One region of the Sphingobium tyrosinilyticum genome, then DNA from elsewhere that is predicted to be linked to it. Evidence: riboswitches for the same ligand, from Rfam matches in the RefSeq annotation. Region 1 holds a riboswitch; each other region holds the start of a gene.

Region 1 (9,680 bases):
AGCTGCTGATCGCCACCGGGTCGGATCCCTTCATCATCCCGGTTCCAGGGAAGGATCTGCCCGGTGTCATCAGCTTCCGCGACATGAAGGATGTCGACACCATGCTGGAGGCCGCGAATGGCGGCGGCCGCGCGGTGGTGATCGGCGGCGGTCTGCTTGGGTTGGAAGCCGCACACGGCCTGACCCTGCGCGGCATGAAGGTGACCGTCATCCACCTCATGGACACGCTGATGGAGCGGCAGCTGGACGAAGCGGCCGGCTGGCTGCTTAAGACAGCGCTCGAAGGCCGCGGCCAGACCATCCTGACCGGCGCCAACACCGCTGAGATCTATGGCGACGGCAAGGTCGAGGGCGTCCGCCTCAAGGATGGCAGCGAAATCCCGGCGAGCCTGGTGGTGATGGCGGTGGGCATCCGCCCTTCGACCGCCTTGGCGCGCGAAGCCGGCCTCGACGTTAATCGCGGCATCAAGGTCGATGACCATATGGTCACCAGCGACCCTGACGTCCTCGCCGTTGGCGAATGCGTCGAGCATGACGGCAATGTCTATGGCCTCGTCGCCCCGCTCTGGGACATGTGCCGCAGCCTCGCGGACGGCCTCACCGACCAGCATACGGGCTATAAGGGCTCGGTCACCTCGACCAAGCTCAAGGTCGCGGGCCTGGACGTTTTCTCCGCTGGTGACTTCTCGGGCGGCGAAGGTTGCGAGGACATCGTCCTGCGCGACGCGTCGCGCGGCGTTTACAAGCGTGTCGTGGTCAAGGATGACAAGGTCATCGGCGCGGTGCTCTACGGCGATACGGCGGACGGCGGCTGGTATTTCGACCTGCTCAAGCGGGGCGAGGATGTCGGCGAGATCCGGGACCTGCTGATCTTCGGCCAGGCTTTCGCCTCTGGAGGGGGCGCACTGGACCCTAAGGCGGCCGTTGCGGCGCTCTCGGACGATGCCGAGATTTGCGGCTGCAACGGCGTCAGCAAGGGCCAGGTCGTCGCTTGCATCGAAGCGGGCAATTGCAGCCTCGATGCGGTGCGTGGATCCTGCAAGGCTTCGGCCAGCTGCGGCAGCTGTACCGGCCTTGTCGAGAATTTGCTGGCGGTGGTGCTGGGCGACGACGTTCAGTCCGGCCCGAAGACGATGTGCAAATGCACCAGCTTCGGCCATGACGATGTCCGCCGCGAAATCGTGGCGCAGAATATGCGCTCGATCCCCGAAGTGATGCAGAAGCTGCACTGGTCGACGCCGGACGGTTGCTCGTCCTGCCGCCCCGCGCTCAACTATTATCTGCTCTGCGCGCTGCCGGGTGAATATCAGGACGACCAGCAGAGCCGCTTCGTCAATGAGCGCATGCACGCCAACATCCAGAAGGACGGCACCTATTCGGTCGTTCCGCGCATGTGGGGTGGCCTCACTAACCCGCGTGAGCTGCGCGCGATCGCCGACGTGGTCGAGAAATATGATGCGCCGATGGTGAAGGTCACCGGCGGCCAGCGTCTCGACATTTTCGGTATCAAGAAGGAAGACCTGCCCGCCGTCTGGGCCGACCTCAATGCCGCGGGCATGGTGTCGGGTCACGCTTACGGCAAGTCGCTGCGCACGGTGAAGACCTGCGTCGGGTCCGAATGGTGTCGCTTCGGCACGCAGGACTCCACCGGCCTTGGCGTCAAGACCGAGCGGATGACCTGGGGATCGTGGATGCCCCACAAGTTCAAGATCGCCGTGTCGGGCTGCCCCCGCAATTGCGCGGAGGCGACGATCAAGGACTTTGGCGTGGTCTGTGTGGACTCGGGCTACGAACTGCATGTCGGCGGCAATGGCGGCATCCATGTCCGCGCCACCGACCTGCTGTGCAAGGTGTCGACCGAGCAGGAGGCGCTCGATTATTGCGCCGCCTTCACCCAGCTCTATCGCGAGGAAGCCCGCTATCTGGAGCGCACCGCGCCTTGGATCGAGCGTGTCGGCGTCGAATATGTCAAGCAGCGCATCGTGGAAGACGACGCTGGCCGTGAGGCCCTGCGTGCCCGCTTCCTCTATTCGCAGAGCTTCAGCCAGGATGATCCCTGGGCCGAACGCGCAGCCGGTGCGAATGCAGAACTGCATCAGCATCTCGACCCCATCGCCATCGCTGCGGAGTGAACGACATGACCGATTGGATCGATATCGGAACGCTGGCCGACATTCCCCAGCGTGGCGCGCGCACCGTGCGGATTGCCGGCGAAAAGGAAATCGCCGTCTTCCGCACCGGCGACGACAAGGTCTTCGCGCTGGTCAATGAATGCCCGCACAAGAAAGGCCCGCTGAGCCAGGGCATCGTCCATGGCCATAGCGTCGCCTGCCCGCTCCATAACTGGAACATCGCCCTGAAGACGGGCGAAGCGCAGGGCGCGGATGAAGGCTGCACGCCGACCATCGCGGTGAAAGAGGAGGGCGGTCGCATCCTGATCGCCCGCCCGACCGAGATGAAGGCGGCGGCTTGAGCTTCCGGTCCCCAGCCACAACGGCGGGGACCCGGGTGGGGGTTGCATGCTGGCCATCCCTTGCGGCATGCGCCTCCACCCAATTCTCTCTCTTGGACAAGAGGTAAGAGCATGACTCAGGCCATCCGCACCACCTGCGCCTATTGCGGCGTTGGTTGCGGCATTTCGGCCACGCCGACCGGGCCCCGGTCGGTCACGATCAAGGGCGATGAAGCGCATCCCGCCAATGGCGGGCGCCTCTGCTCCAAGGGCACGCATCTTGGCGAGACGGTGGGGTTGCAAGGCCGCCTCCTGCACCCGATGATCGGCGACAAGCGCGCCAGCTGGGGCAAGGCGCTCGACATGGTGGCGAAGCGCTTTCGCGAGACGATCGAGCGCTACGGACCCGACAGCGTGGCTTTCTACGTGTCCGGTCAGTTGATGACCGAAGATTATTATGTCGCCAACAAGCTGATGAAGGGCTTCATCGGCTCCTCCAACATCGACACCAACAGCCGCCTCTGCATGTCGAGCGCGGTTGCCGGCCACAACCGCGCCTTTGGCGAGGATGTCGTGCCCGCCAGCTATGACGATCTGGAGGAAGCGGACCTGATCGTGCTGGTCGGCTCCAACACCGCCTGGTGCCACCCGATCGTCTATCAGCGCATCCAGGCCGCCCGCGCCGCACGCGGCACCAAGCTGGTCGTCATTGATCCGCGCCGCACCGAGACTTGTGAAGGCGCCGACCTGCACCTGCCGGTAAAGCCCGGCACCGACGTCGCGCTGATGAACGGTCTGCTCGCCTGGTGCGATCAGGAAGGCATCGCCGACCCAGCCTATATGGCCGAGCATGTGAACGCACCCGAAGGCTTTTGGGAGCATATCCGCACCGGCCATGATCTGTGGAGCACGGCCAAGACCTGCGACATCGCACCCGCGCTGCTGGAGCAGTTCTTCAGGCTGTTCGCCGCGACCCCGCGCACCGTCACGATGTTCAGCCAGGGCATCAACCAGTCGATCCGCGGCACCGATCAGGTCAACGCGATCGTCAACGTCCACCTCGCCACCGGCCGCATCGGCAAGCCGGGCGCCGCGCCCTTCTCGATCACCGGCCAGCCCAACGCGATGGGCGGCCGCGAAGTCGGTGGGCTTGCCTCGACGCTCGCCAGCCACATGGACTTTGCGCCTGAAAATGTGGAGCGAGTGGGCCGCTTCTGGGCTGCGCCGAAGATGGCGACCAAGCCGGGCTTGAAAGCCGTAGATCTCTTCCGCGCGATCAACGAAGGCCGGGTGAAGGCGCTATGGGTCATGGCGACCAATCCCGCCGTCTCGCTGCCCGACGCCAACCGCGTGCGTGAGGCGCTGGAAGCCTGCCCCTTCGTCGTCGTCTCGGACATCATCGCCGACACCGACACCAGCGCTTATGCCGACGTTCGCCTGCCCGCCGCCGGTTGGGGCGAGAAGGACGGCACCGTTACCAATTCGGACCGCACCATCAGCCGCCAGCGTCCCTTCCTGGCGCTGCCCGGCGAGGCCAAGCCCGACTGGTGGATCGTGACCGAAGTCGCGCGCCGCATGGGCTGGCGCAACGCCTTCGCCTATGATCGGCCCGCCGACATCTGGCGCGAACATGCGCGCCTGACCGCCTATCAGAATGACGGCCAGCGCGTGCTCAACCTGCGCAGCCACGCCACCATCGGTAACGACGCCTATGAGACGATGGAGCCCTTCCGCTGGGGCGGCGACAAGCCCTTCGCCGATGGCCGCTTCTCGACCCCGGAGGGCAAGGCGCGGCTGGTTCTTACCAAGCAGTTGGAGTTGCAGGAGCCGCTAAAAGCATGGCCGCTGACGCTTAACACGGGGCGCTATCGCGATCAGTGGCACACCATGACGCGTACCGGCCTTGCGCCCAAGCTCGCCCGTCACCGCGAGGAACCGCTGGTCGAAGTCCATCCGCAGGACGCGCAGGCGCTGGGCATCGCCGATGGTGATCTCGCCCGCGTCTCTACCGCGCAGGGGAACAGCCTCTTTCGCGCCAGCGTCAGTGAAGGTCAGCGCGTCGGCGAGATATTCACGCCGATCCACTGGACCGACCAGATTTCGACCGGCGGCCGCACTGGCCTGCTGCCCCGTCCCCTGGTGGATCCGCATTCGGGCCAGCCCGGCTTCAAGGCGACCCCGGCGGCGCTTGAGAAAGTCTCGACCGAATGGAAGGGCTTCCTGATCCTGCGCGGTGAGCAGCCCGCCAAGGTCCCCTGCCTCTGGGCGACCCGCATCACCGTGACGGGCGGTGCGCTTTACGAGGTCGCGGGCAATGGGGATGCGGTGCGGCTCGAAGCCTGCCTGCCGAAGGGTGATCGGGTCGAAGCCATCGACCAGACGCGCGGCACCCGCCGCGTCGCGATCATCGCGGAAGGGAAGCTCGCGGGCATCCTGATCGTCACTAAGACCGGCCTGCTCCCGTCGCGCGACTGGCTGATCGGCCAGCTCCAGGTCGAAGAGGTGGGCGCCTCCGTCCTAGCCGCGCGGGGGCCGGGCAACCAGCCGGACAAGGGGCCGACCATCTGCGTCTGTTTCGACATCGGCCTCAATCAGATCATGGCCGCCATACGCGAGCAGAATCTCGTCGATGTGCCCGCCATCGGCAAGGCGATCGGCGCGGGCACCAATTGTGGATCATGCCGCCCCGCGCTCGCCAACATCCTGACCCAAATTCCGCAGGAGACACTCCATGCAGCAGAATGAGCTTATCGCCCCCGGACAGGTCTGGCTGGTGGGCGCAGGTCCGGGCGACCCGGACCTGCTCACCCGGAAGGCCGAAAAGCTGATCGCGGCAGCGGAGATCGTCTTCTATGACGCGCTGGTGGGGCCCGGCGTACTCGACCTCATCCCCGAGGGGGTCGAACGGGTGAGTGTCGGCAAGCGTTCGGGCCGACACAGCAAGGCGCAGGAAAGCATCAACGACCTGCTCCTCGCCGCTGCCAAGGCCGGGAAGCGCGTCGTGCGCCTCAAGGGCGGTGATCCTTCCGTCTTCGGTCGTTCGGCGGAAGAAATGGAGCATCTGGCCGCAGACGGCATTTCCTTCCGCATCTGCCCCGGCATCACCACGGCCAGCGCGGCGGCGGCGAGTGGCCATGCCTCGCTCACCCTACGCGGCGTGGCGCGGGGCCTGACCCTGGTGACGGCGCATCTGAAGGCCGGCGAACCGCTCAAGCTCGACTGGGAAACGCTGGCCCGACCCGGCGGCACGCTCGGCATCTATATGGGTCGCGCCGCTGCCGGAGAGATCAGCCGCCAGCTGATCGCCGCTGGGCGTGATCCGGAAACGCCCGTGATGGTGGCGGTCAATGTCTCGCTCCCCAGCGAACGGCTGATCCGCGGCAAGCTGTCCGCGCTTGCCTTCCTGGTCGCCACGATCAGCGATGAAGATCCGACCCTGCTTCTGATTGGCGAAGCGGTGGCGGGCACGGCCATGCCTGGTGAGGTCGCCGCAAGCGTCGCTCTTCAGGCTTGAAGGCTCAGCCCTCCGCACCTTCGCCTTGAGCTTGTCGATGCCCCTGCCTTAGTTGGAAGGAAGGTAAGGGGCATCGACAGGCTCAGTCCTGATAGCGCAAACCATCAAGATCTTCCGGCCGGTTGATATTGGGCAGCACGATATCCGCCCGGTCCACGATCTGCGCGCCGATCCGCTCCAGCCAGCCATAGATGGAGCGGTTATTCTCTTCGGCCAGGTGCGCGTCCAGCTCTCCCGCCAGCGAAGCGGGCCAGAACCCGGCAAGTTGCTGCCCCTTCAGCACCGCCGCGCCATCTGCGGTCAGCGCCTCCGCCAGCGCGGCCGGATAGACCGGCATGTCGCACCCGATCGTTAGCACCCCGTCAAAGCCCTGGCCTGCCGCATGATGCAGCGCCGCGTTCAGCCCGCCCAGCGGCCCCATGTCTGGGGCAGGCCGATCGGGTAGGCCCGTCACCCCCTCCATCGCCCGGCCGCAAACCACCACCGCCTCCACATGCGGCGCAATCGCCGCCATCGCATGCTCCAGCAGGATGCGCCCGTCCGGCATCACGGCCAGCGCCTTGTCGCTCCCGAACCGGCTGGATCGCCCACCGGCTAGCACCGCGCCCAGCAATCGCATCGATCCACTCCTTGGCAGAACCTCTGCTTTCCCCTATGGCGCGGCGCGTGAGCGGGCAACCGCTGACATAAGAAGATCGCGCCGGTGCCCATTGGGCTTGAAAGGGAATGCGGTGCGGATAGCGTGGCTATCCAATTCCGCGGCTGTCCCTGCAACTGTAAGCGGCGAGCGCGATGCACTGTGGAACCCGCCGTCTTCAAAGGGGAGGCGATGGGGGCCAGCCACTGGGCCAGACGGCCCGGGAAGGCCGTGCATCGCTGCCTTGACCCGCGAGCCAGGAGACCTGCCAGCGCATGGTCGCTCTTGTCCAGGATCCAGGGATAGGTCCGGGCACGGTGTTTTCCGTCTGAGCGACGCGAAGCGGCGGGGGCCGCATCGGTGCGCGGGGCGGGGCGCTGGCGTCTGTCCTTACCGCGTGTCCGGCCGTTTGCGCGGAGACCCTCGCCCAAGAGTCGCCTGACGCTCAGGGAAGACGAACATGTTCAAGACCGGAATTTCACTGCTGGCGCTTCTCGCCGCCACCCCCGCGCTCGCAGGGGATAATGACGAGATCATCGTCACCGCGCTCGGCATCGAGCAGCCTCGCGATGAAGTCGGCCAGGCCGTCACCGTAATCGACGCACAGACCATCGAAACGCGCCAGTCGGTCAGCATCGCCGACCTGCTGATCACGACGCCGGGCGTACGGTTCAACCGTGCTGATGTGGTGGGCGGGGTTACGGGTATCTCGATCCGCGGCGCGGAAACGACGCAAACGCTGGTGCTGCTCGACGGCGTCAAGGTCAACGACCCCAGCGGCATCGGCGATCTCTATGACTTCGGCAATCTCCTGACCGGCAACATCCGCCGAGTCGAGATACTGCGCGGCTCCAACTCGGTCGTCTATGGCAGCCAGGCGATTGGCGGTGTCGTCAACATCATGACCGGCGAGCCTGCCGAAGGCTTCGGCGGCAGCGCCTCGATCGACTATGGCTATGCCGACACGCTGAACGCCAAAGCCGATGTGTCCGGCAGCAGCGGCATCGCGTCGGGCGGCGTGGGCGTCGCTTATTTTCGCACTGACGGCATTTCCGCCGCCCAGGGCGGCACGGAAAAGGACGGCTATGAGAATATCGCCACCCACGCCAAGCTGAAGCTCGCCTTCACCAACAATCTCAGCCTCGATTTGCGCGGCTATTATATCCACGCCGATCTCGACACCGACATCTTCTTCGGCGCGCCGATGGAGTCGACGGACAGCAGCAAGCTGAACCAATATGTCGGCTATGCGGGCATCAACCTCGCCCTGTTCGACGGCAAGCTGACCCAGCGGGGCGCCGTCACCTGGCTTCGTAACGATCGCGACTATTTCTCGCCCTTCGGGGATTATGGCTATTCGGGCACCAACCTTCGCTTCGAATATGAGGGCGTCTATCAGCCCATTGATCAGGCCAAGCTGGTCTTCGGCTATGAGCATGAGCGGCCGGATTATGATTTCTACGGCTTCGGCAGCGGCGGCGCCAAGGCGAATATCGACAGCGTCTATGCCCTCGCCGTCGTGAAGCCCTTCACCGGCCTCTCGCTCACCGGCGGCGTGCGCCACGACGATCACAGCCAGTTCGGCGGTGCGACCACGCTCGGCGCCAACGCCAATTACACGCCCAATGCTGGCCGCACCAACATCCGCGCCAGCTATGGCGAAGGCTTCAAGGCGCCATCGCTCTATCAACTTTATGATGGCTTCAACGGCAATCCCGCCCTTCGGCCCGAAAAGTCGAAGAGCTACGACATCGGTTTCGATCATAGCGTCGTGGGCGGCCGCGCGATGATCTCCGTCACCGCCTTCCGCCGCGACACACGCGACCAGCTCTATTTCGACGGCTTCATCCTGCCCTTCGGTCAATATATCAACCTGACCCGGACCCGGGCCAAGGGTGTTGAGGCCGCCGTCACGCTGAAGCCCGTCGATGCGCTCACCGTCACGGCTGCCTACAGCTATATCGACGCGATCGACCGGTCGGAAGGCGGCATCAACGAAGGCAAGCTGTTGCCCCGCCGTGCCAAGAATGCGGTGAGCGTCTCGGCCGACTATGTCTGGTCCTTCGGCCTGTCGATGGGCGCTACGCTGACCATGGTGGGCGACAGCTTCAACGACGCTGCCAATACGCAGCGACTTGACGGCTATGCTCTGCTGGGCGTCCGTACATCCTTCCCGATCAACGAACATCTCGAGATTTACGGCCGCATCGACAATCTCGCCGATGAAGAATACTCGACGGTCTATGGTTACAACACCTATGGCCGCTCGGCCTTTGGCGGCGTGCGTGTCCGCTTCTAAAGCCTGGCGAGAGGGGCTGGCGTGAGCCTCAGCCCCTCAATTCTGCGCAACGGTGACCTGCGCCACGATACTGCGCGCGGCCTCCACATAGGCGGGGCCGCCGCACACCGTCCACGCCTGCGGAACGCGGATGCGGGGGATGGAACGCAGCGCCGGATGGTGCAGCATCTCCGTTCCCTGATCGACGACATTCTCGCTGCCGCTCTCGACGATCAGCCAATCGGGCCTTGCCGCGATCATCTCCTCCAGCGGTACCTGGGCAAGCGAGGCTTTGCCCAGCTTCCCCGCCAGATTGACGAGCCCCGCGCGCCGGATCAGTTCATCGACCAGCGTACCCGTCCCGGTCATATAGCCGCGCCGCTGATAATAGGCTGCGACCCCGCCGCGTCCAGCCTGAGGCAGCGGGGCAAGATCGCGATCCATGCGCCGGATCAGCGCCTCCCCGCGCTCGCGATGTCCGACCGCCGCGGCGACCTCACGAATTTGGGCCCGGATCGTGACCAGACTGTCCGCACTGGCCAGCCCCAGCGTTCGCCACTGGCCCGGCGGGGCGCCGACCACGCTTCCCGCACCATCGGGAAGGCCGATCAAAAGATCGGGCCGCATCGCCAGCACCTCCTCGGCGGGGCGGCGGAGCGTGCGAAACCGGCGCGCCTTCGCCACCGCTGCCGACAGTTCCGGATCATGGCCATAGGGGCTGAGGGCGACGATCTGCCGGGGATCGGCAAGCGCCAGCACATATTGATCCGCGCAGGTGTTGAGCGACACGATCCGCTTG
Region 2 (9,680 bases), on a different contig from region 1:
TGCCCCGGCGGCCGCCAGCGATGACACAGCGGCGGGGCCGAGGACAGCGCGCCCGCCAACCCACGCACAGCGGATAGGTCCACATGAGCCTCCACCATGTCCGCAATGGCCTCGATCGCCTTATCCGCCTCCACATGCTCCCCCACCTGCACAAGCCCCAGATGCCGCTCCGGCAACGCCAGCACGGCTGACCGAGGCACCGCGCCCAGCACCGGCAGCGCGATCGCCTCCATCGCCTCACGGATCATCGCTTCGTGACGCGGACTGGCGACGTGGTTCAGGATCACGCCCGCAACCCGCACATCCGGGCGCATCGCGCGAAAGCCATGGGCAAGCGCTGCGGCTGACTGGCTCTGGCCCGACACGTCGATGACCAGAATGACCGGCCAGCCAAGGGCTGCGGCTATGTCGGCACTGCTGCCATTTCCACTGGCGCCCTTTACAGGTGCACCGTCGAACAGGCCCATGACGCCCTCGGCCAGCGCCAGTTCGGCGGACGCGGCTTCCCCGGCAAGGCTTTGGAGCAGGGCCGTATCCATCGCCCAGCTATCGAGATTGAACGCCGCCCGCCCGCTCGCCAATTGATGATAGCCCGTGTCGATATAGTCCGGCCCACACTTATAGGGCTGTACCCGAACGCCTCCCCGCGCCAGCGCCCGTAAAAGACCAAGCGTGATGACCGTCTTGCCCGAACCGGATCGCGGCGCGGCTAGAAGGATGCCCGGCGTCATTCCTCGGTCTCGGCGAAGCGCGAGTCCGCCGATGAGGGGCGGAAGCGCCTGTCATAGCCAGGTGCATAAAGCTGGCTTTCGGTAAAGTCCGCGTCGCCCAGCACAGGCCCCACCAGGATCAGCGCCGTGCGTTCCGGCCCGCCCGTAGCCTGTTCGGCAATCGTCGAAAGCGTGCCCCGTTCGATCCGCTCATCAGGCCAACTCGCCCGCCACACGATCGCCGCTGGACATTCCGCGCCATAGAGCGGCGACAGATCATCGACGACCGCCGCGATATTGTGGATCGACAGATGGACGGCCAGCGTCGCCCCGGTAGCGCCGAATGCCGCCAGCGTCTCACCCGAAGGCATTGCGCTCGCGCGCCCCGGTGTCCGCGTGAGCACGAGCGATTGCCCCAGTCCGGGCAAGGTCAATTCCGTTCCGAGCGCCGCCGCAGCAGCCGCAAAGGAGGGGACGCCTGGCGTAACCGTATAGCCGATCCCGAGCGCCTTCAGCCTTCGTATCTGCTCCCCCATCGCCGACCAGACCGACAGGTCGCCCGAATGAAGCCGTGCAACATCCTGCCCCGCAGCATCGGCTTCCGCGATGATTGCGATGATCTCGTCCAGCGTCAGCGGGGCGCTGTTCACCATCCGCGCGCCCGGCGGGCAATGGTCGAGCACCGCGCGCGGTATGAGCGACCCGGCATAGAGGCAGACAGGCGATGCGGCGATCAAGTCACGACCGCGCAGGGTCAGCAGGTCGGGCGCGCCTGGTCCTGCGCCGATGAAGTGGACGGTCATGCGGAAACTCCTTGGGCGAGTGCGCATGTCGCCTGCCCATCGGGTGATATGATGCGGGTGGCGATCAGCTTGGCGTGCTGTCCGGCTGCAGCCAGCGCTACCGCTTCGGCTACGCTGCCGGCCCCGTAAGTCGCCAGGCTGGCGGCGGATTGCGTGCGCGTCTTCACGGCCCTAATGTCATCAGGCGCGAAGAGAATAAGCGGCACCCCCAGCGCGTTGGCCAGCGGCGCGAGCAATGCCGCCTTATGGTTCAGCGTCGCGACGGCCGCCACGGCAACGCCATGAGCCGCCAGCGCGGCCCGCAAAGCCGCTTCATCCGCCCCGCTGTGACAGCCAAAGCCCGCGACGATCACAGCGTAACGCTCCATTGCACCAGCGGATAGGAGGCTTTCCAGCCCCGCCGCGTGCCAAGTGGCGCGGCGCTGGCCATCTCGATGCGCAGCAACTCGCCGCCCAGACGCGCCTGCCACTGGGCCAGCAGCGCCTCGGATTCCAGCGTGACGGCGTTGGCGACCAAACGCGTCCGCTCGCCCGGCAGGCCAAGGATCGCCTCCAACAGCGCCTCGCTCAAGCCCCCGCCGACAAAGATTGCATTGGGCCGTTTGCGGCCCTCCAATATGGCTGGCGCCCTGCCCTCGATCACCGACAAGCGATCGCCGCCCAGCCGCGCCGCATTGGCGCGGCCGCGCGCGGCGCGAACCGGATCAGCCTCAAAGGCGATCGCCTGCATACGAGGACCGCAGAGCAACCATTCGATTGCGACCGATCCCGACCCAGCGCCGATGTCCCACAGCGTCTCTCCCGGAAGAGGTGCGAGCGCCGACAGTGTCAGCGCGCGAACCGGCCGCTTTGTGATCTGGCCATCATGCTCGAACCAGCTGTCGGCAATGCCGCTGGCGCGCGGCATGACCTCGCCGTCACCCGCCATCGCAATCCCCGCCGCCACCGGATGGGCAACATTATCCCACGCATAGGCATCCGCTCGCACGGCGCGGATGCGTTCACGCGGCCCGCCAAGCGATTCCATGACATAGAGGGTGGACGCGCCGAAACCCGCCTCAACGAGATAGGTCGCAAGCTCGCCCACCGCCGCCCCGTCGCGCAGCAGCAGGATCGCTCGGCCGCCGGGCACAAGATCGCGCCGCAGCCGGGCCAGCGGTGCGGCATGAAGGCCATGGCAGACGACATCCTGCAACGACCAGCCCAGCCGCGCGGCGGCGATCGAAAAGCTGGACGGCGCGGGAAGGCCGATCCACTCACTGGGATCGAGATGCCGGGCGATGCTGGCTCCCGCTCCGAACCAGAAAGGGTCACCCGACGCCAGCAGCACCACCGGCTCTCCCCGCCGGGCGAGCAGCGGCGCAACACCATCGTCAAAGGGTACTGGCCACGTCAAAAGTTCCGCCTTAAGGGGAGGCAGAAGCGCCAGCTGGCGCGGCGCGCCGGTGACGATGCGCGCCTGCTCCAGCGCGGCGTGGGCGGCGCTGGACAGGCCCGCCGCTCCATCCTCGCCAATGCCGATGATCGTCAGCCAGGGACTCTCAGCCGCCATGCGCAACATCCTCATCCTGGGCGGCACGACGGAGGCCAGCGCGGTCGCAAAGGCGCTGGCGGATCGCGGCGATCGCGCGGTGCTGAGCTATGCCGGACGCACCGGCAATCCCCGCCCGCAGCCGGTCCCTATGCGCGTCGGCGGCTTTGGCGGCGTCGCGGGTCTCGCCGCCTATCTGGAGCGGGAGGCAGTCACGCATCTCATCGACGCGACCCACCCCTTTGCCGCTACCATGAGCGCCCATGCAGCGGAGGCGGCGCAACAGGCGGGCATCGCGCACATCATGCTGACCCGCCCTGCCTGGAAAGCGGGAAAGGGCGACCGCTGGACTCATGTTCCCGACATCGCCAGCGCCGTGGATGCGCTGGCGGAAGAGCCACGGCGCGTCATGCTGGCGCTCGGCCGGATGCATGTGGCGGCCTTCGCCGCCCAGCCGCAGCATCATTATCTGCTTCGTTTCGTCGATGCCCCGCACGTGCCGCCAGCGCTGCCTCGCCATCATCTGGTGGTGGATCGCGGCCCCTTCACGCTGGAGGGAGATCTCGCGCTGATGCGCGCGCAGCGGATCGACCTGATCGTCGCCAAGAATGCGGGTGGAGAAGGCGCGCGGGCGAAGCTGGACGCGGCGCGGGCGCTCGGCCTGCCGGTCATCATGATCCACCGGCCGCCCCTGCCCCAAACGCAGGTGGTACACGGCATCGGCGAAGTGCTCGCGTGGATCGATCATTCGGTCCAACGCGGGGTGTAGAGGATAGGGGAGCCGGGCCGTTCGATCAGCCGGCTGTGGCTCGACCCCAATATGACCATCGTGCGCATATCCGCCATCTCGGCCCCGGCGTCACCCAGACGGACAACGCGCAACTCTTCCTCAGGCGTGGAAACGGCGCGCGCAAACAGGATCAGCCGGTCAGGTCCGCACTCCTGTCTCAGGATGTCGAGCGCGCGGGCAAACCCCTCGGGCCGCGCCTTCGACCGGGGATTGTAGAAGGCCATGGCGAAATCGGCTTGCGCTGCGAGGCGCAGGCGCCGTTCGATCAGCGCCCAGGGCTTCAGATTGTCCGACAGGTTGATGGCGCAGAAATCATGGCCCAGCGGCGAGCCCGCGCGCGCGGCGGCGGCGAGCATGGCGGTGATGCCGGGCAGGATGCGTATGTCCAGCAAGCGCCACTCTGCGGGACCCGCCTCCAGCGCCTCGAATAGGGCAGAGGCCATCGCAAAAACGCCCGGATCGCCCGATGACGCCACCACGACCTGCTTCCCCGCCGCGGCCAGTTCCAGCGCATGGGCGGCGCGCTCCAGTTCCACCCGATTGTCGGAACCATGGCGGACAAGACCGGGCCGGTCGGCGACTCGCGCGACATAGGGGAAATAGCCGATAAGATCCGTCGCTTCGGCCAAAGCTTGCATCACTTCGGGCGTGACAAGTTCGTCCGCGCCGGGTCCGAGCCCCGCCACCGCCACCCATCCGCTCATGGCCGCCGTCCCTGGCCGTGAACCAGCAGGATGGAGAAATAGCCGGTCACCGCCTGTGCTTCGGGAAGCGGCGTGATCTTCTGGTCGGCCATGGTCGCATATTCGACTAGCCAGGCGCAGTCCTGCTTCCCCGCCGCCTCGACCGCGCGGCGCAGCTTGGCCAAGTTGCGGCCGATCTTCATGACCACCAGCGCATTGGTGTCGTGGATGCGCCGGGCGAGTTCCTCTTCAGGCAGCGTCGCCATGAGGACCGTCAGCACATCATCCCCCCAGCTGATCGGTGTGCCGCTGGCGGTCCAGGCCCCCGACATGCCGGTGATGCCTGGCACGATCCGCACCGGCGCAAGCGGCGACAGGCGGCTGTGCAGATGCATGAAGCTGCCGTAGAAAAAGGGGTCGCCCTCGCACAGCACCACCACATCCTCGCCATCCGCTGCCAGCCTGTGGAGATGCGCGGTGCAGTCGGCATAAAAGGCGGACAACGCCTGATTATAGCGCGGGTCGCTGACCGGTATTTCGGTCGTCACTGGATATTCCATCGCATATTCGATGGCATCGGGCCTTAGCAGCCCCTCGACGATGCGCCGGGCATGGCCGTGGCGTCCCGGCTTGCGGAAATAGGCGATGTGGCGGGCGTTGCGGATCAGCCGGTCGGCGCGCACGCTCATCAGGTCCTGCGCGCCGGGGCCAAGGCCGACGCCATGAATGACCCCGCTCATTCGGCCGCACTCGCCAGCGCGTTGATGGCGGCCACGGTCATGGCGCTGCCGCCCAGCCGCCCCTCAACGATGCAGCAGGGGACGGGCTGCGCCTCCCACAGCGCCTCCTTGGATTCCGCTGCTCCGACGAAGCCGACCGGGCAACCGATGATTGCGGCGGGGCGAGGGCAGGCGGGGTCCTCCAGCATGTTCAGCAAGTGGAAGAGAGCAGTCGGCGCATTCCCGATCGCGACGATCGCGCCCTCCATATGCGGCCGCCACAGCTCTAGCGCCGCTGCAGAGCGCGTATTGTTCATGGCGCGGGCGAGATCGGGCACTTGCGGATCGCCCAGGGTGCAGAGGATCGGATTATCAACGGGCAGGCGGGCGCGCGTGATCCCCTCCGATACCATGCGTGCGTCGCACAGGATCGGCGCGCCTGCTTCCAACGCCGCGAAGGCTGTGACCGCGAAGCTTGGGGAGAAGCGGATATGGCGGACGAGGTCCACCATCCCGGCGGCATGTATCATGCGCACGGCGACCCGCTCTTCTTCGGGCGAGAAGCGGCCAAGCTCCGCCTCCGCGCGGATGGTGCGGAAGGACTGGCGATAAATTTCCGCCCCATCCCTTTCATAGACATGCGGCATCATTGGACTCCGAAGAGGGTAAGGATCTGGTCAGGCGAGAGGCCCGCGCGAAGCGGCGGCGCGCCCGCACGGGCGTTATGGGCAAGGTCGAAGCGTCCCGAGCGGCCGGTCAGCATGACCGCCGCCCGCGACGGACGCGCGCATCCCTTGGCGCATCCGGAGACATGGAGCCCTGGAACATGCGGGGCGAGCCGAATCGCAAGGTCGCGCGTGGCGACACTCGCCTGGGGGCAGGCGGGCGCACCGGGACAGGCATCGGCAGAAAGGCGTGGGTCGTCAGGGTCGTCCGGCGCAGCATTGCCGCCCTCCAGCAGCAAGCCGCGCCAGGGCGTCAGGCGCACGGCCTGTACGCCGTCCTCCATGATCGAGAGTAGTGCGGTTGCCTCGACCCGTCCAAAGGGCGCGGCGTAAAAAGGCCCCGGCGCTTGAGCAAGCGCAGAGGCGCGCGAACGAGGCGACGCGGGCGCCTCACCCGCGGGAAGCGGCGCCAAATGCCGCGCCATGCGCCCGGCCTGCACGCCGCCGCTGGCAACAAACCAGTGAGCAAGGCTGATCAGCGCGTCCACCGCATCTTCCGCAGTGACGGACGCGCCTCTTTCCCGTCCATCGGCGCGCAGGATCAGCCCGCCGCTCGTTCCCCGCTCGATCCGGAAATCCGCCGGGGCATCGGTCAGCACAGGCGCAGGCCCCGCGTCGATCGCAAAGCCGATCTTGGCGGGCAGCTCGGGCAGTTCATCCATGCGCGCGATCAATTCATTGGCGATCGATGCGCTGATGTCGCCCTCTGCCCAATCCGGATTGAGGATCAGCGGCGCGCGCATTTCCCGCGCTGGATCAGCCTGCGCCAAGTCCAAGGCGACAAGCCTTTCTATCAACGCGCGATGCACCACCTCGCGCACGCCCCGAACCTGAAGCGCGGCCCGATTGGTGAGGTCGATATGGCCATTGCCATGACGCAAAGCTGCTTCATACAGACCTTCGGCCTGCGCTCGGCTCATCCGACCAAGCGCCGGGCGAACGCGCACCAGCAGCCCGTCGCCCGCCATCATCGGCTGCCATGCGGTCGGGCACCAGCCGCGCACGGCGGCGACGTGCTGCGCCTGCTTCTGCATTGCTCCCATCCTTCCACGCTCGCGCCACGACCAGCGGACGGCACGCGCAGGCGCACGGGGAAAGCCGCACGCCGCACGGCCGCAGCCGCACTCTATTCGTCGCTCAAACGGAGAACCGAGCCGTGACCATCCCCTGGGTCATGGCAAGAGCGACCTTTGCTCCGGCAGGTCTCCTGGCTTGCGGGTCATAGCGTCGGCATGGGGCCTTCCCGGATCGCTCCAGTGGCTGACCGTCCCATCTTCAGGGTCCGGCCGATCCATGCCTTGCTCGCCGCTCACAGTTGCAGGGACAGCCGCGGATTAGGGAGGCAACCCTCCCGCACCGCGTTCCCATTTAAGTCCCTTGCGGGACACCGGCGCGATCGATGAACCGGGCAAGGCCCGGTCCGCTGCGCTTCATAAAGGGGATGCGCGCGAAAGGAAAGTGGGCAGCGGCGGCTTGCTTGCGCCTGTCATGGCCTGACGCTACTCCCTTGGCCCATAACGATATGGAGAGAGAATTGATGAGCGATCTCAGCTTCGAAGCGACCAGCCGTTTCCTGGAAACCGCCAATGGACGGTTGCATTATCATGAGGCTGGATCGGGGCCGGCACTGCTATTGCTTCATGGCTCAGGTCCGGGCGTCACGGGCTGGGCGAATTTCCAGGGCAATCTGCCGCTCTTCTCGCAGCATTTCCGTACGATCATTCTCGATGCACCGGGCTACGGCAAAAGCGATCCCGTAGATGGCGATCCGGTTGCGGTGGCGCGCGATGCGGTGGTTGCGCTGATGGACGGCCTCGGTATCGATCGCGCCCATATCCTCGGCAACAGCTATGGCGGCATCGTCGGCGGCCATCTCGCCGCGTCGCATCCGCAAAGGGTGCTGCGCTACATTACGATCGGCGGGATCGGGTTCAACATCACCTCCACCTTCCCCAATGAAGGTCTGACCCGGCTCGTCGATTTCATCGAGGATCCAACGCGCGAGAACATCATCGCCTGGCTGGAGTCGATGGTGTACGACAAGTCCATCATCACCGACGAGCTTATCGACATGCGCTACAAGGCCGCGCTCGAACCGGTGACGATGGAAAGCAGCCGTAAGATGTACACGCGCTCCGCGCTCGGCTTCATCGCACAGTCCATGAGCGGGCCGGGCGTGTCGCAGCGGATCGACTATCTCGGCAAGATCCAGGCGCCGACCCTGATCACCTGGGGCCGCGATGACAAAGTCAGCCCGCTGGACGGCGCGTTCCTGCCGATGCGGGTGATCCCCAATGCGGAACTGCATGTGTTCCCCAAATGCGGCCATTGGGCGATGATCGAGTGCAAGCAGCGGTTTGAAGAGCTGGCGCTCGGGTTCTTGTTGGATGGGCGGGCGTAGGCGCGCTCAGTCCTCCTGGAATCACCCGTTCAGGCTGAGCTTGTCGAAGCCTTCCACTTTCTTCAGGAAACGCCCTTCGACAGGCTCAGGGCGAACGGGCTGGGTGCGCGTGATCCTAACGCCGCACCACCACCGAATGCCAATCCATGCGCTGTTCCCAGCCGCGCCGCTCCAGTTCCGGCGCATCCTCCTCAATCTCCGGCTTCCCAAGGCATAGCAGCCCAAGACATTCCCAACTGGCGGGAATATCCAGCATCGCGTCCACGCCTTGGGGTTCCAAGATGGAAACCCATCCCATGCCGATGCTCCGCGTCCGCGCCGCCAGCCACAGCGTGTGCACCGCCATGACGCAGCTATAACGGCGCGCTTCCGGCATGGTCGCGGCCCCCAGATGATGGCCCGTCTCCGTTCCATCGTCGCAATAGACGGCGAACAGCACCGGGGCTTCACGCAGGCCATGCAGTTTCAGGCTGCGATAAAGCTTATCCTGTTCGCCCTCATATTCCTTTCCCGCCGCCCGCACCTGCGCATCGACATGGCAGGCCAGTTGCTCCCGAAGTCCGTCCGTCTCGATCCGCACAAAGCGCCAAGGCTGTGACAGCCCAACCGAGGGCGCGCGATGCGCCATGCTCAGCAGCCATTCGACATCGCTCTCGTCGATCGGATCGGTGCGGAAATGGCGGATGTCCCGCCGTGCCCGCACCAGCGCCTCGAATTGTGCGCTGTCGATCGGGGTGATGGCGGGCGCGCTCATGTCAAAATTCTATTCCCGCTTGGGCCTTCACACCGCTGCGGAAGGGATGCTTGACCATCGTCATCTCGGTTACAAGATCGGCCGCCTCGATCAGCGCTTCGGGCGCGTTGCGTCCGGTGATCAGGACATGCTTCATCTCGCCCCTTCCGCTCACGGTTTCGACAACTTCCTCCACCGGCAGATAGTCGTAACGCAGGACGATATTAAGCTCATCGGCCAAGACCATATCATAGGCGGGATCGGCGATCATCCGCTTTACCTCATCCCATGCTTCGCGGGCGAGCGCGATGTCGCGGGTCTTGTCCTGCGTGTTCCAGGTGAAGCCTTCGCCCATGGGCTTGAACGTGACATTGTCCGGAAACGCATCGAACACGACTTTTTCTCCGGTCGTCATCGCGCCCTTTACGAACTGGACGACGCCCACCTTCTTGCCATGACCAATGGCGCGCACGACCATGCCGAGCGCAGCTGTCGTCTTGCCCTTACCCTTGCCGGTATGGACGATCAGCAGGCCCTTTTCCTGCGTTTTGGTCGCCATGATCTTTTCATGCGCGGCCTGCTTCT
Region 3 (9,680 bases), on a different contig from region 1:
AGGCGATGTACCGCCTGCCCACGGACTCGATCGGTACGCTGATCCCCTACGCCCGCTGGCAACATTATCGCGGCGGTTGGAAGGCATCGACCAATGCCCCGCGCCTGGAGACCGACGAATTCGAACTCGGCATCGAATGGCAGCCGTGGAAGGCGCTGGAATTCACGCTGGCCTACGCCCGGATGAAGCGGGCCGAAGCGGATGAACGCCGCGTCGGACGCGCGGAAGGCGATCTCATCCGTACGCAGGTGCAATGGAATTATTGAACCACAAGATTAAACATTCCCCGTTCGTTGCGAGAGAAGTCGAGAAACAGGTGCCGCATAAAGGGCTCGACACGAACGGGATGGGTGAACACGGGCGGAGCATTGCGCCCTTCGCTCCGTCACCTTAGATCATCTCCATGATCGAGGGAAAGCCCGCCATGTCCGCCGCCTCATCCCTGACGGGCGAACCTTCATTCTCCTTCACTCAGTTCAGCCGCGATGGCGCCGCCGCCACGGTCGCGCGCGAGCTTGCCGAGGAAGCGCCGGTAGCCATAGAGTTTAACGGCGTCGGCTATGCCGTTCTGATGGCCACCCCCGCCGACATAGCCGAACTGGTGCAAGGATTTGCCCTCGCCGAACGTCTGGTGAGCGCCGAAGACGCCCCGTTGGCCGTCGATATCCACACCACTGCGGATGGCGTCATCGCCCGCGCCACCCTCCCGCCCGATCGTGTCGAGGGTCTGCTCGGCCGGGTCCGCCATCGCGTGTCGGATTCCTCCTGTGGCTTATGCGGCGTTGAAAATCTGGAGCAGGCGATCCGCCCGCTTCCGTTTGTCACCTGCCGCTCGAAAGCAAGCCGCGATGCGATTTTCCGGGCGCTGGAGCAGTTGCACGAACATCAACCGCTCAACGCGCGCACCGGCGCCACCCACGGCGCGGCGCTGGTCGATGCCGATGGCGTGATCCGCGCGGCCTTTGAAGATGTCGGCCGCCACAACGCCTTTGACAAGCTGATCGGGGCGATGCGGCGGCAGGACCTCTCCTGGGACGGCGGCTTTGCGCTGCTGTCCTCGCGCTGCTCCTATGAACTGGTGGAAAAGGCAGTGCTGGCCAACTGCCCGTTGCTCGTCACCATTTCGGCCCCGACCCGCCTTGCCGCCGATCGCGCGCAAAGCGCGGGCCTGCCGCTGGTGGTGCTGGCGCGGTCCGACGCGATGCTGGCGACCGTCACTCTCGAATGATCAGCGCCCCGTAAGCGGGCAAGGTCCCGATCGCCGCGCCATTCACCGCCGCTACGATCTCGCCCTTCGGCGCAAACTCATTTGGCCAGACTGCCGCCTCCGCCGACAGGTTGAACACGCATAGCAGCGCGTTCCCATCCGCATCCCGGCGAAACACAAGCCTGTTCTCATCCGCGAGCAGCAATTCCATGCCGCCATGGCGCAACGCTCCATTTTCCTTGCGCAGCGCCAGCATCACGCGGGTGAAGTTCAGCAGCGAGTCCGGATCTTCCTCTTGCGCATCCACGGCACGCGCCAGATTCTCTTCCCCCAGCGGCAACCAGGGTGTCGCCGTGCTGAACCCCGCTTCGCTTGCGCTCGCTTCCCACGGCAACGGCGTGCGCGCCCCGTCGCGTGAAAGGGTCAACGGCCAATTGGCGATAGCCTCCGGGTCCTGCAGCCGCTCGAAGGGGATATCGACCTGCGTGATCCCCAGTTCCTCCCCCTGATAGAGGATCGCATTGCCGCGCAGCGCGACCAGAAGCGCCATCTTCTGCCGCGCGAACGCCGACCGGTCCTCCATCGCGCACCAACGCGACAGGGCGCGTGGCGCATCATGATTTTCGAACGCCCAACTCGGCCATCCCATGCCCGGCTTATCAGGCCAGCGCGCGACGGTTTCGGCGACCAGCGCTGGGGTCAGCGCCGCAGCATAAAGGAAATCAAATCCATAGGCGCTGTTCAGCCGCTTTTCTCCGGCCGTATAAGCTTTCATCTCTTCCTCGGCGCGGTTGCCGCCGACTTCGGCCATGGTGAAAATCGCCCCATAACGGTCGGTGAGCGCCCGGATGCGCTCGACAAAGCCCAACATATCGGGATGCGATTGGCTGTAGCGGCGAATCTGATAGTCGAACGGCCGGGTGCGCGGCTTGCCATCGTCCGGTGCAGGCGGATTGTCGCGCAGCATAGGGTCGTGCATCGCATGATTGAGCGCGTCGAGCCGGAAGCCGTCCACGCCCCGCTCCAGCCAAAAACGCATGGCGTCCAGCAGCGCATCCTGCACCTTGGGATTATGGACATTCAGTTGCGGCTGGCTGCTAAGAAACTGGTGCATATAATATTGCCCTCGGCGCGCGTCCCAGGTCCAGGCCGGGCCACCGAACACCGACTGCCAGTTGCACGGCGGCGTGCCGTCGGGCTTTGGATCGGCCCAGACATACCAGTCATGCCGGGGATTGCCCTTATTCTCCCGGCTTTCGCGAAACCAGTCATGCAGGTCCGATGTATGGGCATAGACCTGATCGATCGTGACCTTGAGGCCCAGTTCATGCGCCCGCGACACCAGCGCGTCGAAATCCTCGATCGTGCCGAATATCGGATCGACCCCGCAATAATCCGCGATGTCATAGCCAAAGTCGCGCATCGGCGACGTGAAGAAAGGCGAAATCCAGATCGCGTCGGCCCCCAACCGGGCGATATGCTCCAGCCGCCGCGTGATGCCGGGCAGATCCCCGATCCCGTCGCCATCGGAATCCTGAAAGCTGCGCGGATAGATTTGGTAGATGACGGCGCCCTTCCACCAGGGCTGGCCGGAGTCGCTCATGGGTGACGCTCCCTTGCTGCACCCGCAGCATACACATGTCCCCGCCGCCATCTACCGCTTGCGAGCAGGCCATCGCCGCTTTATCAGCAGCCCCGCGACAGGTTCCCCGTTAGGGGATCAAAAGGGAAGTCGGGTGCGATACCCGCGCTGCCCCTGCAACTGTAAGCGGTGAGCGGACCGGCCACAGCGCCATTGGGGATCAACTGTTCCCGAGAAGGCGGCCGGAAAGCACTGACCCGTGAGCCAGGAGACCTGCCTGCCGCAGTCGTTCTTCGACCGGACAGGGTGTGCCGGGCGAACGGGGTCTCCCTCGCGCAGCGACAGCCATCGCCTTTCCGGTCCGCTTGCTTGCGTGCCTGGACAAGGCTGTTCGCGGTTCAAGAAGCGGGAGGACCCTGATGACGGTCTTTCATGTGCATATGATTATGAAAGGGCGCGTCTGATGCTGCGCCCCGTACAAGATCGAGCGTCGGTGGTCGTCTGCTCCACCTGCCGCCTGTCCGCCGACCAGCGGGAGGATGCGGAAGGCCGCCGCGGCGGCGCTCTGCTGGTGGAAGCGATGCGCGATCTTCAGGCGCAGGAGTCCGCCTACGCTGCCGTCGCCGTGCAGGACATGCCCTGCCTCTTCGCCTGCCAGCGCCATTGCACCGTGCATGTGCGTGGACAGGGCAAGGTCGGCTATGTGCTGGGCGACTTCACGCCCGATGCGGATGCTGCCCGCGCCATCCTCGACTACACGCTCCGCCACGCCGCCAGTGAGGAAGGCGTCGTGCGCTATGCCGACTGGCCGCAGGGGGTGAAGGGCCACTTCATCGTCCGCACGCCTCCCGAAGGCTTTGTCTGCACATGATCCGCTTCGAGGACAGAGCCGCCTTCGACCGGGCGCTCGACCGACTGCCGGAGCCGGATGGGAGCGCCATCGAAGCCTCCGCCGCCCGCCAGGCGCAACTCACCAAGCCCGCCGGGTCGCTAGGCCGCCTGGAGGAAATCGCGCTGTTCATGGCGGGCTGGCAAGGCAGGGAGCGTCCGCGCGCCGACCGCATCCGCGCCGCCATCTTCGCGGGCAATCATGGCGTTGCAGCCCGTGGCATCAGCGCATTCCCCCCAGCAGTAACTACGCAGATGGTGGCGAATTTCCAGGCAGGAGGCGCAGCGATCAACGCGCTCGCCGCCTCCTGCGGAGCCGAGCTTTCCATCGTCCCGCTCGACCTCGACCGCCCGACCGCCGACATATGCGAAGCCCCGGCGATGAGCGAGGCGGAATGTCTCGACGCGCTCAACGCTGGCGCGGCCGCCGTGACGGCAGGCACCGATCTGCTGTTCGTTGGCGAAATGGGCATCGCCAACACCACGCCCGCCGCAGCCCTTTGCGCTCAATCCTTCGGCGGCCTCTCCCCGGACTGGATCGGCAGGGGCACCGGCGTCGATGATAACGGCTTGGCGCGAAAAGCGGATGCCGTGGCAAAGGCCCTCGCGCTCCACGGTCCCCATTGCACCAGCGCCTTCGAGACGCTCCGCCGCCTCGGCGGGCGTGAGATCGCCGCCATGGCCGGAGCAATCCTCGCCGCCCGCCACCTGAGCGTGCCCATGCTGCTGGACGGCTTCATATCCAGCGCCGCCATCGCCCCTCTCGCCCGCGACAATCCGGCCATCACCGCCCATTGCCTCGCCGCCCATAATTCGGCGGAAACAGGCCATGCCCGGCTCCTTCAGGCACTCAGGCTGAAACCGCTGCTGCAGCTCGACATGCGTCTTGGCGAAGGGAGCGGCGCTGCCGTCGCCGCACAGATCGTCCGTTCGGCGCTCGCCGCTCATGCCGGCATGGCGACCTTCGCAGAGGCCGCCGTAGCAGGCGCGCTGTGAACAGCTTTGCCCTCCACCTGATGCGCCATGGCGCGCCGCAAACGCCGGGCCTGCTGCTGGGCCATAGCGATGTGCCGCCTGATCTTGACGCCATGCAGCCCTGCCTCGAACGCGCCCGCGCCGTCGACTTCGCGCAAGTCCTCAGCTCCGACCTCGGCCGCGCCAGCAGCCCCGCGGCACTCATCGCTGCAGAGCGCGCGGTGCCTCATCACGCCGGCGCCCGCTGGCGCGAATTGCATTTCGGCGCATGGGAAGGGGCCGAGCCGGCCACGCTTCCCACGTCGGACGTGGGCCGCTTCTGGGACGCACCAGACGAAAACCCGCCACCCGGAGGAGAGCGCTGGTCCGACCTGCGTCTCCGCGTCGAAAGCGCGCTCGCTACCATCGACCAACCCACGCTGGTCCTGAGCCATGCTGGAACGATGCGCGCCGCGCTGACGCTGCTCTGCGGCTTCACTTACCGCCAGTCCTGGGCGATCGATCTGCCTTACGGCGCCCTGGTGTCCCTGCGCGTCTGGCCCGAAACGCAAAGCGCACAGATTAGCGGATTGGTCACATGAGGCGGCTGATCCTCGCCCTGCAACTGATGACCAGCCTGCCGCTCCCTCCTGTCAAGGCGGACGAGACGGATTTCGCCGCCGCCATCCGCTGGTTCCCCGCAACCGGGTTCGCCGTGGGCGCAGCAGCCGCAGCGGCAATGACGCTCGGCCTGAGCGTCGATTCTTGGGTCGCCGCCTTGTTCGCCCTGCTCGCCTGGGTCGCAGCAACAGGCGCGCTCCATCTCGACGGTCTCGGCGACATCGCCGATGGCGCAGGCGCGGTGCATGGCGACCGGGCCAGGCTCTCCGCCGTCCTCGCTGATCCCCATATCGGCAGTTTCGGCGTCGTCGCCATCATCCTCCAACTGCTGGCAAAGTTGATCCTCCTGCGGCTGTGGGCGGAACAGCTCCCCGCATGGGGCCTGATCCCGCTCGCTGTGATCGCGCGCATCGGCCCGCTGGCCTGGACGCTTTGGCTCCCACCGTTGCATGAAGGATTGGCCAGCCGCTTCCGCGAAGGCGTGAAACCCGCCCACCTCGTTGCATGGTCGGCGCTGGCGCTCGCGATATGCCCGCTCTTGCCTGCGCTGGGATCCGCCGCGCTGCTGATCCCGCTCTGGGCATGGTGGCTGCGCAGCCGTATCGGCGGTATTTCGGGCGATGGTCATGGCGCAGGGATAGAAGTAGTCGAAAGCGCGCTGCTCGCCGCTCTGGTATTCGCCCGATGACCGACGTCTTTCGCTGGCATGGCGGCCGCCTCGCGCAAGCCCGCGCCCATTATGGAGCGAGCGTTAAGCGCTGGATCGATCTTTCCACCGGCATCAATCCGCAGCCTTGGACTGGCTTCACCCATATCACACCCGATTGGCACGCTCTTCCTGATCCTGCCGCGCTCGCCGACCTGGAATCCGCCGCCGCCCGCCATTTCGGGACGGACCCAGCCCATGTCTGCGCGCTTCCAGGCAGCGAGATCGGCCTCCGCCTGCTCGGCACACTGCTTGACCGTCCCGGTTTCCACCTCATCCCTTCTTACCGCACGCATGCCGCCGCCTTTCCTAAATCTTTGCCGCTCGTCGCGCCGGAGGATGCGCCGCCCGGCACGGCATTGCTGCTCGCCAACCCCAATAATCCGGACGGCCGTCTTTTCCCCAGGGCGCATATGCAGGCGCTGCTCGCCCATCAGGAAAAGCGAGATGGCTGGCTGATAGTCGATGAAGCCTTCGCCGACTGCGTCCCCGAAGCAAGCATCGCAAATGAAGTGGCGCAGGAGAGGCGCCTGATCATCCTGCGCTCCTTCGGCAAGTTCTTCGGTCTTGCCGGTCTGCGCCTCGGCTTCTTGATCGCGCCGCCCGCGATCATAGCGGCGTGCCGTCAGATGCTCGGCGACTGGCCCCTCTCCGCCGCAGCGATCGACTTCGGCCGCGCCGCCTATCGCGACCGGGCCTGGATCGACCAGACCGTCACCACTCTGCACGGCCGTGCGATCCAGCTCCACCAACTGCTCACCCGCCACGGCTTAGAAACGCAGGGCGGTTGCCCGCTCTTTCGCCTCATAGAGACGCCGAACGCCGCCGCCTTGTTCGACACACTCGCGCGCCAGGCGATCCTGACGCGTCCGTTCGAGGATCATCCAAATTGGCTCCGCTTCGGTCTGCCCGCAGACGCCGCCGCCATGGCCCGGCTGGACGCGGCCCTTGGTTGAACTCACCGCCTTGATGCTGGACGCCGCATTAGGCTGGCCCCAGCGGCTGCACGCCCGCATCGGCCATCCGGTCGGCGCGTTTGCCCGCATCATCTGGGCCTGCGAACGCCGCTGGAACCGCCCAGGCCGCTGGCGGCGTCTAGGCGGCGTTGCTACGCTATTGCTCCTCCTCTTCACCGCTATCGTCGGCGCATGGCTTGTCGAAACCGCGATTTACCATCTGCTTGGCCGCTGGGCCTGGGCCGGTCTCGCGCTCGCAGCATGGCCCGCGCTCGCGCAACGCAGCCTCTTCGATCATGTCTTCCCCGTCATAAGAGCGCTCGAAGCAGGCAACCTCCCCGCCGCTCGCAGAGCCGTCAGCCTGATCGTCGGCCGCGACACAGCAGCCCTCGACGAAGCAGGCATTGCCCGCGCGGCCATTGAAAGCTTAGCCGAAAGCTTCTGCGACGGCGTTGTCGCGCCGCTCTTCTGGCTGTTCGTCGGCGGCCTGCCCGGCATCTGGGCCTATAAGGCGGCAAACACCGCCGACAGCCTGATCGGCCATCGGGAAGAGCCCTTCGCGGCTTTTGGCTGGGCGGCGGCGCGGTTCGACGATCTGCTCAACCTCGTTCCCGCACGCCTTTCGGCTGCCCTCCTCTGTATCGCCGGGGGCGGGGGCTGGCGCATCCTCGGCCGCGACCATGCCCGCCACGCGTCTCCCAATGCGGGTTGGCCGGAAGCCGCCATGGCAGGCGCGCTCCGCATCCGGCTCGCTGGCCCCATCCATTATGACGGCGTGTCCCACGATAAGCCCTGGATCGGCGGCGAAGGGAGGGAGGCGACGTCCGCCACCGCGCGCGCCGCGCTCGACCTCTACATCCGCGCTTGCGCTTTGCTCTGGCTAGTGACCGCCTTGATCGAAGGAGCCCGCCTATGACCGCTTTCCAACGGCTTTTCGTCCTGGGTGGTGCGCGCTCGGGAAAGAGCCGCCATGCTGAGGCGCAGTGCGAAGCCATGCCCGGCACGCTCAGCTATGTCGCCACAGCCGAGCCATTCGACGCCGAAATGACGGCGAGGATCGCCCACCACCGCGCCCACCGCAGCCCCCGCTGGCAAAGCGTGGAGGCCCCGATCGATTTGCCCGCCGCCATTCGCGGCGCCCACGGGTCCGGCGCGATCCTGGTCGATTGCCTTACCCTCTGGCTCTCCAATTTGCTGTTGGCGGAGGAGGATATCGCCCCTTGGATCAGCGCGCTTATCACCGCGATCAAGGAATGCGCCACGCCGATCGCGCTCGTCAGCAATGAAGTTGGCTTGTCCATAGTCCCAGAAAATGGGTTGGCCCGGCGGTTCAGAGACGAGGCGGGCCTGCTCAACCAACATGTCGCGGCGGCTTGTGACAAGGTGCTGTTCGTCGCGGCCGGTTTACCCATAATTCTAAAACAGCACGGGCGTTCGGCACAGACCTTTTAAAAACTGCATCATAGTATAGAGTTACCTTGCGGGCCAATGGGAGGGGACTGAACGATCATCGAAGCGGCCTTTTCCTATTCCAAATGAAGGAGGCCGGCTTCCCTGTTTGCCTGAATACACCGAATAAATTCATTGCGCGAATCGACAGGGTGATATTTGGGTGCGACCGGCTTGTCTGTGGTCGAACGGATCAATATGGGACGGCCCAATAATGCGTGGAGGGGTTTTATGGGAGCCAGCGATCATGGCAGGGACGATATGTCCCGGACCGGGGGAAATCGGAAGACCACCAGTGTCTCGACCGGATGGCGGTTCCTGGACAGGGGATATAGCAAGTGAACGCTCTTAATGCAGATTATCTGTTCGTCTTCATTTTGGCGGCTTTTGTCGGCTTTCAGCTGATCAAGAAGGTGTCGCCGCTGCTGCACTCGCCGCTGATGTCGCTGACCAATGCGATCGCGGCGGTGGTCATCGTGGGGGCGATTACGATCACGGGTGAGGAAGGCGCGACGCCGCTCGCCAAGACGTTGGGCTGTGTGGCGGTGTTCTGCGCGACCGTGAATCTGGTCAGCGGTTTCATGATCACGGACCGCATGCTCAAGATGTTCAAGCCGCGGGGGAAGTAACCGATGGACGCTTTCGTTCCTTTCGCGGCGATTGCCGCATCGACCCTGTTCATCCTCTCGCTGATGTGGATGAGCCATCCTTCAACGGCCCGGCGCGGCGTCCGCGCGGGCGAGATCGGCATGGTCATCGCCATCATCGGCGCTCTCGTCCAGCATGAGGTCGTCGATTATAATCTGATCCTCATCGCCATGGTGGCAGGCGCGGCCGCGGGTATCCCGATGGCGCTGCTCATGCCCATGACGGCCATCCCGCAGCGGACCGCGATCTCCCACGCCTTCGGCGCGCTCGCCGTCGGCCTCATCGGCGCTGCCGAATATTACAAGCATGCTCACGCCGAATATGCGGGCAGCTTCGTGCTGTGGGCGCTGATGTTCGAAATGGCGCTGGGTTTCCTGACCTGCACCGCATCGGTCATCGCTTTCGCCAAGCTGCAGGAAATCATGGGCAGCCGTCCTGTGTCCTTCCCCGGCCAGCGCATCGTCAATGGCGCGGTCGCCCTGGGCGCGCTCGTGATCGCGATCATGCTTGCGCTCGACCCGACGCAGACCTGGCTGTTCCCGGCCTTCGTCGCGCTGGCGCTGCTCTTCGGCATCCTGCTGGTCATCCCGATCGGCGGCGCGGACATGCCGACCGTCATCGCGCTTTTGAACAGCTATGCGGGTCTCGCGGCCAGCGCTATGGGCTTTG

What was found. A riboswitch is a leader RNA that binds a small molecule or an ion and turns the genes downstream of it on or off. The one in region 1 is predicted to bind cobalamin.
Region 2: it holds a riboswitch for cobalamin, as region 1 does, so the genes downstream of both, ACFO3E_RS11355 (cobalamin biosynthesis protein CobG) here and ACFO3E_RS00230 (TonB-dependent receptor plug domain-containing protein) in region 1, are expected to answer to the same signal.
Region 3: it holds a riboswitch for cobalamin, as region 1 does, so the genes downstream of both, ACFO3E_RS11405 (DUF1636 domain-containing protein) here and ACFO3E_RS00230 (TonB-dependent receptor plug domain-containing protein) in region 1, are expected to answer to the same signal.

Annotation. Positions count from the first base shown of each region.
Region 1 covers NZ_JBHSFZ010000001.1:34,042-43,721, reverse strand. Annotated here, with positions in the region: gene nirB (nitrite reductase large subunit NirB) at 1-2,132, shown strand, start outside; gene nirD (nitrite reductase small subunit NirD) at 2,138-2,473, shown strand; gene ACFO3E_RS00245 (nitrate reductase) at 2,585-5,197, shown strand; gene cobA (uroporphyrinogen-III C-methyltransferase) at 5,184-5,966, shown strand; gene mobA (molybdenum cofactor guanylyltransferase) at 6,049-6,585, opposite strand; cobalamin riboswitch at 6,651-6,890, shown strand; gene ACFO3E_RS00230 (TonB-dependent receptor plug domain-containing protein) at 7,064-8,902, shown strand; gene ACFO3E_RS00225 (ABC transporter substrate-binding protein) at 8,939-9,680, opposite strand, start outside.
Region 2 covers NZ_JBHSFZ010000025.1:37,901-47,580, forward strand. Annotated here, with positions in the region: gene ACFO3E_RS11315 (cobyrinate a,c-diamide synthase) at 1-731, opposite strand, end outside; gene cobM (precorrin-4 C(11)-methyltransferase) at 728-1,513, opposite strand; gene ACFO3E_RS11325 (cobalamin biosynthesis protein) at 1,510-1,881, opposite strand; gene ACFO3E_RS11330 (bifunctional cobalt-precorrin-7 (C(5))-methyltransferase/cobalt-precorrin-6B (C(15))-methyltransferase) at 1,863-3,065, opposite strand; gene ACFO3E_RS11335 (cobalt-precorrin-6A reductase) at 3,064-3,813, shown strand; gene cobJ (precorrin-3B C(17)-methyltransferase) at 3,789-4,538, opposite strand; gene cobI (precorrin-2 C(20)-methyltransferase) at 4,535-5,257, opposite strand; gene ACFO3E_RS11350 (precorrin-8X methylmutase) at 5,254-5,883, opposite strand; gene ACFO3E_RS11355 (cobalamin biosynthesis protein CobG) at 5,883-6,932, opposite strand; cobalamin riboswitch at 7,142-7,368, opposite strand; gene ACFO3E_RS11360 (alpha/beta fold hydrolase) at 7,499-8,362, shown strand; gene bluB (5,6-dimethylbenzimidazole synthase) at 8,478-9,116, opposite strand; gene cobO (cob(I)yrinic acid a,c-diamide adenosyltransferase) at 9,118-9,680, opposite strand, start outside.
Region 3 covers NZ_JBHSFZ010000025.1:55,205-64,884, forward strand. Annotated here, with positions in the region: gene ACFO3E_RS11390 (porin) at 1-266, shown strand, start outside; gene fdhD (formate dehydrogenase accessory sulfurtransferase FdhD) at 425-1,228, shown strand; gene ACFO3E_RS11400 (alpha-glucosidase) at 1,215-2,810, opposite strand; cobalamin riboswitch at 2,893-3,084, shown strand; gene ACFO3E_RS11405 (DUF1636 domain-containing protein) at 3,253-3,660, shown strand; gene cobT (nicotinate-nucleotide--dimethylbenzimidazole phosphoribosyltransferase) at 3,657-4,673, shown strand; gene ACFO3E_RS11415 (histidine phosphatase family protein) at 4,670-5,233, shown strand; gene ACFO3E_RS11420 (adenosylcobinamide-GDP ribazoletransferase) at 5,230-5,940, shown strand; gene cobD (threonine-phosphate decarboxylase CobD) at 5,937-6,914, shown strand; gene cbiB (adenosylcobinamide-phosphate synthase CbiB) at 6,928-7,830, shown strand; gene cobU (bifunctional adenosylcobinamide kinase/adenosylcobinamide-phosphate guanylyltransferase) at 7,827-8,366, shown strand; gene ACFO3E_RS11440 (NAD(P) transhydrogenase subunit alpha part 2) at 8,702-8,992, shown strand; gene ACFO3E_RS11445 (NAD(P)(+) transhydrogenase (Re/Si-specific) subunit beta) at 8,996-9,680, shown strand, end outside.